3 regions of the Corynebacterium marinum DSM 44953 genome follow, and region 3 is predicted to be linked to each of the others. Evidence: riboswitches for the same ligand, from Rfam matches in the RefSeq annotation. Region 3 holds a riboswitch; each other region holds the start of a gene.
The links. A riboswitch is a leader RNA that binds a small molecule or an ion and turns the genes downstream of it on or off. The one in region 3 is predicted to bind thiamine pyrophosphate.
Positions count from the first base shown of each region.

Region 1 (3,262 bases), 1.2 Mb from region 3:
GTCGTGGCTGCCGTGGCCCAGCACCTTGGCCAGGACCTTCTCCGCGCCCTCGAAGCACAGGTACGTGCCGCCGATCATGAGAATCGGGGTGAGCGCCCAGGGGGCGATCCACGACAGGAGCAGCGCGATCGGCAGGATGATGACCAGTTTGTTGATCAACGATCCCTTGGTGATGCGCCAGATCATCGGCAGCTCCCGGGCGGGTGTGGCGCCGGTGACGTAGCGCGGGGTCACCGCCGCGTCATCGACCACCACTCCGGCCGCCTTGAGGGAGGTCTTGCCGGCGGCGGCGGCGACGTCGTCGACGCTGGCGGCGGCTGCCCGGGCGATGAGGGCGACGTCGTCAAGCAGGGCAATGAGGCCACCGGCCATTGTTGTGACCTTTCTGTCTGCGGGTCTGGATGAGATGCAGTGTAGTCCTCCCGCCCGCGGTGCGCGCGTAGGCTGGTCGCATGAAAATCGCAGTCATCGGAGCGGGCGCCGTCGGGGGCTGGTTCGGCGGGAACCTGGTTCAGGCGGGTCATGACGTCGTGTTCGTTGCGCGGGGCGAAACACTGCAGGTCCTGCGCTCCGAGGGGCTGCGTCTCAACGGCCAGGAGCCGATTGCGGTGCGCGCCGTCGGGACGCTCCGCGAGGCAGGGGCGCCGGACGTCGCGCTGCTGGCGGTCAAGGCCTCCGCCGGGACTGATATGGCGTCGCTGCTCGAAGGGCTTCCCGGCACCTCGATGGTCGCCGTCACCCAGAACTCGGTCGAGGTGCCCGCGCGGGTCGCGGAGGTCGTGGGCGCCGCACGCACCCTGCCCGGGGTGGTGCGCGGTTATTTCCACCACACCGGCCCCGGGAAAGTCGAGTTCCACGGCGGTCCGATCTCCCACACGACGGGAACATGGGACGGCAGCCCGAACGGCACCGTCGACGCCTTCGCGGCGGCGCTGCGGGAGGCGGGCGTGGACGCTGTCGTCCGCGGGGACATCTTCGTGGATGTGTGGGAGAAGGCGATGTACGTGACCACGACGGGTGCGCTCGGGGCCCTGGCCGGCAGCCCGCTCGGCGAGCTGCGGACCCGGCTCCGACCGACGTTGGAGGCGCTCATGCGGGAGGTCCACGCCACCGGCCGGGCGGCCGGGGTGCCGCTGTCCGACGACGCCGTGGACCGCACCCTCGCCTTCGCCGACCGCATGCCGGCGGATGCCACCAGTTCCATGCAGCGCGACCTGGCGGCGGGCCGGCCCGCCACCCGCCACGAGCTGGACGCCCAGGTGGGCGCCATCTGCCGTCTCGCCGCCCGGAACGGCGTCGACGTCCGGCTGCACGACCTCGTGCTCAGGCTGCTGGGGTAGCGTGAGGGCATGACTGCTTCATCCACAGCCCGGGTCAGGTGCGATCGCCCGGGCCGCTACGCACGTCTGCTGGCCGGCCGATTCACCCACGCCGCGCACACGGAGTGGGACAGCGGGTCCGGGCGGGGGCACATGCTGTTCACCTGGGGGCACGAAGGCGAGGTGGCCATGATCGCCGGGGACGGTGTCCTGCTCCTCCAGCTGGAGTGCCCGGCCGAGGAACTCGACCAGTTCGAGGCCATGATTGGCGGGGGCCTGGCCGAGATCGCCCGGGGGACCGGTCTGGAGGTCGCGTGGAAGCGGACCGGGGGACAGGACGGCACCCGCTGGGTCGCTGACCGGGACGGGGAACCCGGGGCGCTAGGATAGTGTTCCACCAACATCCAGTCACGGGTACCCGGTGCGAATCCGGGCTGAGACGCCGACAAACGGCGAACCGTCGAACCTGATCCGGTTAGTACCGGCGCTAGGGAGATTATTGTGAAAACTTCGCGCACGCGTTCGTCATGGCGCGTCATCGACATCATCATCGCCTCCGTCCTGGGAGTGGCCGTCGGCCTCATCTTCTGGGTGTGGAACTCCTTCGGTTACGCCTGGTTCACCGCCATGGACACCCTGACCCCCGGGCTGGGCGGCCTCGCTGCGGGCACGTGGCTGCTGGGCGGCGTCGTCGGCGGGCTGGTCATCCGTAAGCCGGGAGCCGCCCTCTACGTGGAGCTGCTCGCCGCGATCGTGTCGGCGCTGCTGGGCAACCAGTGGGGGATCGGCACCATCTACTCGGGTATCGCGCAGGGCTTGGGGGCGGAGCTCATCTTCCTCGCCTTCGCCTACCGCCGCTTCACCCTGCCCGTCGCGGTGCTGGCGGGCATGGGAGCGGCCCTCGGCGCTTTCGTCCTGGAGCTGTTCACCAGCGCGAACCTGGCGAAGTCCCTGGCCTTCAACTCGATCTACCTCACGTGTCTGCTCATCTCCGGTGCGGTCCTGGCCGGCGTGCTCGGCCACTGGCTGGTGCGCGCCCTGGCCGGGACGGGTGCCCTCGACCGTTTCGCCGCGGGCCGAAAGCGGGTGTAACGGCGTGGCCGTCATTGACGCCCGGGGCCTGGGCTGGCGGCACGCCTCCCGGGTGGCCCCGGCGATCCGCGGCATCGACCTGCGCGTGGAGCGGGGGGAGCGGATCCTGCTCACCGGGGACTCCGGTGCCGGGAAGTCCACCCTGCTCGCCGCCCTCGCCGGCGTCCTCGGCGGGGAGGAGGACGGGGAAATGGCCGGTTCCCTCACCGTCGCCGGAACCGTGGGCATGGTGCTGCAGGACCCGGACTCCCAGGTCATCGCCTCTCGCGTGGGAGACGACGTCGCCTTCGGGTGCGAGAACCTGCGGGTGCCGCGCGAGGAGATCTGGCCGCGGGTTCGTCGCGCGCTGGAGCTGGTGGGGTTGAACCTGCCGCTGGACCACCCGACCCGGCACCTGTCGGGCGGGCAGAAACAACGGCTGGCGCTGGCCGGCGTCATGGCCATGGGCGCGGACCTCATCCTGCTCGATGAGCCGACCGCGAACCTCGACCCGGCGGGCCAGCGGGAGATCGTCGGGGCGGTCGCCCGGATCGCGGCGGAGACTGACGCCGCCCTCATCGTCGCCGAGCACCGCCCCCGCCTGTGGAGCGGCATCGTCGACCGTTTCCTCCACCTCTCCCCGGAGGGGCTGTCGGAGGTGCGCGAGGAGGATCTCCCCGCCCCGCCGGCGCTGCCCGCCGCCCGTGGGGTGCCGGCTGGGGCACCCGTGGCCGTCGAAGCCCGTGACCTCCTTCCCGAGTGGGGTCCGCCGCGTTCGCTGCGGCTGAGCGAGGGCTCCTCCACCGTCATCACCGGCCCCAACGGCGTGGGCAAGTCGACGTTGGCGCTCACGCTCGCCGGGTTGACGGAAC
Region 1 covers NZ_CP007790.1:882,617-885,878, forward strand. Annotated here, with positions in the region: gene B840_RS04335 (DUF808 domain-containing protein) at 1-372, opposite strand, end outside; gene B840_RS04340 (2-dehydropantoate 2-reductase) at 453-1,340, shown strand; gene B840_RS04345 (DUF2218 domain-containing protein) at 1,350-1,709, shown strand; TPP riboswitch at 1,720-1,830, shown strand; gene B840_RS04350 (ECF transporter S component) at 1,821-2,411, shown strand; gene B840_RS04355 (ABC transporter ATP-binding protein) at 2,416-3,262, shown strand, end outside.
Region 1: it holds a riboswitch for thiamine pyrophosphate, as region 3 does, so the genes downstream of both, B840_RS04350 (ECF transporter S component) here and B840_RS09925 (3-oxoacyl-ACP reductase) in region 3, are expected to answer to the same signal.

Region 2 (3,262 bases), 830 kb from region 3:
CACCAAGGTCGAGCAGATCGGCAACCTCGTCGGAATCCTCGACGCAGGTTTCATCATGGACGACAACTAGGAGACCCCCAGCATGTCCAACAAGACCTTCGACGAGCGCATGGCAGACATGAAGGCCTCCCGCTCCGCGAACAACATGGATTCCGGCCTGTACCACGCCAACATCAACGTCCTGGACAAGTCCACGCTCGAGGACGCGATGGCCAACCCGGAGAACTACCCCAACCTGACGGTGCGGGTCTCCGGCTACGCGGTGAACTTCGTCAAGCTGACCCGCGAGCAGCAGAGCGACGTCATCTCCCGCACCTTCCACCAGGGCGCGTAGTGGCCGGGGACGGTGTGACCGGTGCCGTTCATCTCACCCCGTCGCAGGGTGAGAAGGCCCGCGGGGTCGCCGCCGGTCTCGGCGGCACCGCCGGGGACCTCACCCGCCCCGAGCTTCTCGACGCCCGCCTCACCGGCGACGTCGCCCTCGTCCATTCCTGGGAGATGGTCACCTCGGTCGACGGCCCCGGCACCCGCATGACGCTTTTCCTCAGCGGTTGCCCGCTGCGCTGCCGGTACTGCCACAACCCGGACACGATGGAGATGCGCACCGGCACCCTGGAGCGGGTGGAGGACGTGGTCAAGCGCGTCAAGCGCTACCAGCGCGTCTTCCGGGCGACCGGCGGCGGCCTGACCATCTCCGGCGGCGAACCGCTCTTCCAGCTCGCCTTCACCCGGCGGGTGCTGGCCGCAGCCCATGAGGCGGGGATCCACACGGCCATAGACACCTCCGGTTTTCTCGGCTCCCGTCTCAGCGACGGGGACCTGGCCAACATCGACCTCGTGCTTCTCGACGTCAAGTCCGGCAACGAGGACACCTACCGCACGGTCACCGGCCAGTCCCTGCAGCCGACGATCGACTTCGGCGACCGTCTGGCCGGGCTGGGCAAGCCGGTGTGGGTCCGCTTCGTCCTGGTGCCTGGTCTGACGGACGACCCCGAGAACGTGGCGCAGGTGGCCGATATCGTCGCGCGCTGGCCCAACGTCGAGCGGGTGGAAGTGCTCCCCTTCCACAACATGGGCGCCGACAAGTGGCGCGAGCTGGGCATCCCCTACCACCTGGCGGACACGAAGCCCCCGTCGCCGGGGGCACTCGAGGACACGCGCCGGGTCTTCCTCGACCGCGGGATCACCACTTACTGATAGTCTTTTCCACGACATTGGGGTGCACGGCTGCAGGGCTGTGCTGAGAACATACCCATTGAACCTGCTCTAGCTAGAACTAGCGAAGGGATTGTCGTGACTCAGCCACGCGTTCTGTCCATTGCCGGCACCGATCCGACGGGAGGCGCGGGTGTCCAGGCGGACCTGAAGTCCATCGCCGCAGCCGGCGGCTTCGGCATGGCCGCCGTCACCGCGCTGGTGGCGCAGAACACCCACGGGGTCCGCTCCGTGCACACCCCGCCCCACGAGTTCCTCCGGGAACAGCTCGCCGCCGTCTTCGACGACGTCACCGTCGACGCAGTGAAGATCGGCATGCTCGGCGACGTGGACACCATCGCGGTCGTCTGCGACGCCCTGGCCGCCCGCCCGGCCGGGCACGTCGTCCTCGATCCGGTCATGGTGGCCAGCTCCGGCGACCGGCTGCTCGACGAGGACGCCGAGGCCGGCGTCCGCGAACTCGGCCGCCTGGTCGACGTGATCACCCCGAACCTGCGGGAGCTGGCGGTCCTCTGCGGCACGGACATGGCCGGCGACCTCGACGAGGCCATCGCCCAGGCCGCGGGACTGGCCGCGGACGCGGGCACCACCGTCATCGTCAAGGGCGGGCACCTGACGGGCTCGGCCGCCGACAACGCGGTCGTGCACCCGGACGGCACCGTCCACCACGTCCCCACCGCACGCATCGACACCGCAAACACGCACGGCACCGGCTGTTCCCTGTCCGCGGCCCTGGCCACCCGCATGGCAGCGGGCGAGTCCGCGGCCGAGGCCCTCGAGTGGTCCACCCGCTGGCTCCACGAATCCATCCGCCACGCCGACGACCTCGACGTCGGCGGCGGACACGGCCCGGTCGACCACTTCCACCGCACCCGCCGCCTGGCGGCCGCGGCGGACACCACCCCGTGGCGGCACCTCACCGGCACCCTGCCGAGCGTGCCCGCCCCCGCCCCGCACCTGGCTCCCGCCGGACCGCACACGCAGGCGATGTGGGACGCCACCGGCGAGGTCTGGAACGAGATCATGGACCTGACGTTCATCCGTGAGCTCCGGGACGGCACCCTGCGTCACCGGGACTTCGCCTTCTACCTGGACCAGGACGCGCAGTACCTCAACCGCTACTCCCGGGCGCTGGCGCTGCTCTCCGCCAACGCCACCGACCAGGAGGGGCAGATCGGCTGGTCGGAGGGCGCTATGGGGGTGCTGGCGGGCGAGGCGCAGCTGCACCGCGACTGGTTGGGAACCAACGGCGTCACCGTCACGGCCCCCTCCCCCGTCACCCTGGCCTACACCAACTTCCTCGTCGCCTCCTGCGCCGTAGAGCCCTATGCCGTGGGGGCCGCCTCGGTGCTGCCCTGCTACTGGCTCTACGCGGAGATCGGCTTCGAACTGACCGGGGACAACCATCCGGAGCACCCCTACCACGCATGGCTGCAGACCTACTCCGGGGAGGAGTTCATCGAGGGCGCGCGCGGCGCCATCGCGCGCACCGAGCGCGCCCTGGCGGCGGCCTCCCCGGCCGAGCGGGAACAGGCGATGGCCGCCTACCTCAACGCCTGCGTCTACGAGCGGGAGTTCTTCGCCCAGGCCGACCGCGCCTGGTAGTCAGTGCCCGAGCGCGCTGTCGATGGCCGACTGCGCGGTCGGCTCCGTGAACTGGAAACCGGAGCCTGTGAGCACCTCCGGTTCCACCCTGGCGTCGGCAAGCAGCAGGGACTCCGCGGCGTCACGGCCCAGGACCATCCGCAGCGCCCACTTCGGCGCGGGGATGAGGTAGGGCCGGCGCAGACGCTCAGCGAGGTGCCGACCGATGTCGCGGGCGCTGGCCGGGGTCGGGCCGCTGAGGTTGACCGGCCCGGTGATGCCGTGGTCGATGATGTGGCGGATCGCGCGAACCTCGTCCTCCAGGGAGATCCACGGCCAGATCTGACGGCTGGTGCCCAGCGGGCCGTTGAGGCCGAACCGGGTGAGGGGAATCAGAGGTTTGAGCACCGCCTCCGGGTGCAGCAGGGACGCGGTGCGCAGCAGCGCCACCTTCGCCTCGGGG
Region 2 covers NZ_CP007790.1:1,260,522-1,263,783, reverse strand. Annotated here, with positions in the region: partial or broken gene grcA2 (autonomous glycyl radical cofactor GrcA2) at 1-334, shown strand, start outside; gene pflA (pyruvate formate-lyase-activating protein) at 334-1,197, shown strand; TPP riboswitch at 1,206-1,305, shown strand; partial or broken gene B840_RS06050 (bifunctional hydroxymethylpyrimidine kinase/phosphomethylpyrimidine kinase) at 1,294-2,820, shown strand; gene B840_RS06045 (TIGR01777 family oxidoreductase) at 2,821-3,262, opposite strand, start outside.
Region 2: it holds a riboswitch for thiamine pyrophosphate, as region 3 does, so the genes downstream of both, B840_RS06050 (bifunctional hydroxymethylpyrimidine kinase/phosphomethylpyrimidine kinase) here and B840_RS09925 (3-oxoacyl-ACP reductase) in region 3, are expected to answer to the same signal.

Region 3 (3,262 bases):
CGGCGGTGGGGGCCGCCACGGAATCGATCCGGATCGGCACCGCGGGCATCATGCTGCCTGATCATCAGCCCCTGATCGTCGCGGAGCAGATAGCCACCCTGGAGGCCCTGTTCCCTTCGCGTGTGGACGCCGGCATCGGCTCCTCCCTCGGTTTCACCGCGCCCGTCCGCGCGGCCCTGCGCCAGGGCGACGTGGCGGAGCTGAAGAAGCGGTACCCTGATGACCTGCGGGAGCTGCTCGGATATCTGCGCGGCGAGGCGGCGGTCACCGCCCGGCCGGCCAATCACGGCGCCACGCCGGTGTTCCTGCTGGCGGGCTTCCGCTCGGTGCTGCTTGCCGCCGAACTCGGCCTCGGCGTGATCCTCGGCGGCCCCAATCAGGTCGACGCCGCCCGGCTCTACCGGCAGAACTTCCGGCCCGGGCTCATCGACGCCCCGCAGATCATCCTCTCCTTCATCATCGCCGTCGCCGACACAGCTGAGGCTGCCCGCGACCTGCTCCTCCCCGAGGCCTGGGCGCAGGCGAGGGCCCGCTCCACCGGGTCCTTCGACGGTCTGTCTCCCGTGGGGCAGCTGGAGGAAGCCTCGCTCAGCAGTCGGGAGCGGCGCCGCGTCGAGGAGGCCCTGGCGGGTGCCGTCCACGGCACCCCGGCGCAGGTCGGGGCGCGGCTCCGGGAGCTTCTCCACGCCGCCGGCGCCGAGGAAATCCTCGTCACCGGCGGCATGAGCGACCTGGCGGGCAGGGCCCGCTCGGAGGAGCTGCTGGCGGAGCTGGGCGGTTCCTAGGGGGTGGGGGAGCCGCCGGTCACACCGAGGGTCTCACCCATGACGTAGGACGCCTCGTCGGAGGCCAGGAACACGTAGGCCCCGGCCAGTTCGGCGGGCTGGCCCGCCCGGCCCAGGGGAGCATGCTGGCCGAAACCCTCGATCTTGTCCTGCGGCTGGCCGTGGCTGGGCTGGAGAGGGGTCCACACCGGGCCCGGCGCGACGGCATTGACGCGGATTCCCTCCGGCGCGAGCTGCTGGGCCAGACCCTTGGACAGGTTGTTCATCGCGGCCTTGGTCATGGCGTAGTCGAGGAGGTGGGGGGAGGGCTCGTACGCCTGGATGGAGGAGGTGAAGATGATCGAGGAACCCGGCTTGAGGTGGGGGAGGGCGGCCTTGGTCACCCGGTAGGAGCTGTAGATGTTGGACTTCATGGTGGCGTCGAAATCATCGTCGGGGATGTTCCCGATGCCGTCGTGCCAGATCTGTCGGGAGGCGTTGTTGACCAGGATGTCCAGGCCACCGAAGGCTTCGACGGTCTTCTCCACGATGGCCTCGCACTGGGCGAGCTCCTGCAGGTCGCCCGGGAGTGCCAGGGCCTTCTGGCCGGCGTCCTCGATCGCCTGGATGATCTTCTCCGCGTCCGGCTCCTCCTCGGGGAGGTAGGCGATGGCGACGTCCGCCCCCTCCCGGGCGTAGGCGATGGCCACGGCGGCACCGATGCCGGAGTCGCCGCCGGTGATCAGGGCCTTCCTGCCCTTCAGTCGGCCGTTGCCCTGGTAGGTGTCCAGGCCCAGGTCCCCCTTGGGCTCGAGTTCGGCGTCCAGGCCAGGGTGGGGCTGCGTCTGCTTCGGCGGGTCGATCTTCGGGTGGAGGGTGCGGGGGTCGCGCATGTCGGTCATGGTCACTCCTATAAGTTCGGGGCGATGTGTGACCGAGGTTACCGAAAACTGTGACGGGGTGTCGGGGACTGCTACGGTGAGTTCCGCGTGACACGGGGTGCTGCCCGCGGGCAGCTGAGAACACACCCGTCGAACCTGATCCAGTTAATGCTGGCGAAGGGAATGTCCACTGCCCCGCCGAGGCCTACCCCGGTGGGGCCCAGCGGGGTACCTTCGCCTTTCCCGGAAAGGCGTCCACATGACCACAACTGCACCAGCCCTCTCCGAGCAGATCGTGCTCGTCACCGGCGGGGCCCGCGGCCTCGGCCGGGCCATCTCGGAGGCCTTCCTGCGCGAGGGCGCGAAGGTCATCATCAACTACTTCTCCAGTGCCCACGCTGCCGAGGAACTCGCCCGGGAGCATCCGGGCCGGGCGGTCGCCATCCGGGCGGACGTCCGCGACCGCGGGCAGGTCGGGGCGCTGTACGCGCAGGCACACGCGGTTTTCGACGCCCCGGTGACCACCGTGGTCAACAATGCCCTCGTGGACTTCTCCTTCGACGGTGACGCCCGGCCGAAGGCCGACGAGATCTCCTACGGACGTTTCGAGAACCAGTTCTCCGGCGCGATCCAGGGCGCCCTCAACGTCATCCAGGCCGCACTGCCCGGTTTCGACGAGTCCGGTTCGGGCCGCGTGGTCACGATCGGCACCAACCTCTTCCAGTACCCGGTGGTCCCGTACCACGACTACACCGCCGCCAAGGCCGCACTGCTCTCCCTGACCCGCACCTTCGCCGCGGACCTCGGGCCCCGGGGCGTCACCGTGAACATGCTCTCCGGTGGCCTGCTGCGCACCACGGACGCCAGTGCGGCCACACCGGACGAGGTGTTCGACCTCATCGCGGCGTCGACACCACTGCAGTCCGTGACCACGCCGGAGGAGTTCGCCGACGCGATCCTGTTCTTCGCCTCCCCGTGGGCGCGTGCCGTCACCGGCCAGAACCTGGTCGTCGACGGCGGACTGGTGAAGGACTGACGGCGTGCACCTCAACCTCTTCGCCTTCGCCGCCGGCCACCACACCTCTGCGTGGCGCGCGTCCGACTCCTCCTCCCACAGGCTGGGTGACATCGCGTACTGGGAGCACCTCGCCCGGGTCGCGGAGCGGGGGCTTCTCGACGCCGTCTTCCTCGCCGACGGACAGTCCGCCGACCTCGGCGGCGTCGGGTCCGGCCCGCTGTGGTTCCTGGAGCCCGTGACCACGCTGACCGCCCTGGCCCGTGCCACCGAGCGGATCGGCCTGGTGGCCACCGCCTCCGCCACATTCTGGCCGCCGTTCCACGCTGCGCGTCTCCTGGCCAGCCTGGACCACATCTCCGGTGGCCGCGCGGGAGTCAACGTGGTGACCTCGATGAACGACACCGAGGCACGCAACCACGGGATGCCCGCGCTGCCCCCGCACGCCGAGCGCTACGCCCGCGCCGATGAGTTCATCTCCGTGCTCAACCGCCTGTGGGACTCGTTCCCGTCTGATGCGGTGCTCAACGATCCTTCCGCGCGGTGGGGCGACCCCGCCCGCTTGTCGACGCTCGATCACTCCGGGGACTTCTTCACGGTCG
Region 3 covers NZ_CP007790.1:2,095,190-2,098,451, reverse strand. Annotated here, with positions in the region: gene B840_RS09935 (MsnO8 family LLM class oxidoreductase) at 1-785, shown strand, start outside; gene B840_RS09930 (SDR family oxidoreductase) at 782-1,666, opposite strand; TPP riboswitch at 1,750-1,846, shown strand; gene B840_RS09925 (3-oxoacyl-ACP reductase) at 1,905-2,681, shown strand; gene B840_RS09920 (LLM class flavin-dependent oxidoreductase) at 2,686-3,262, shown strand, end outside.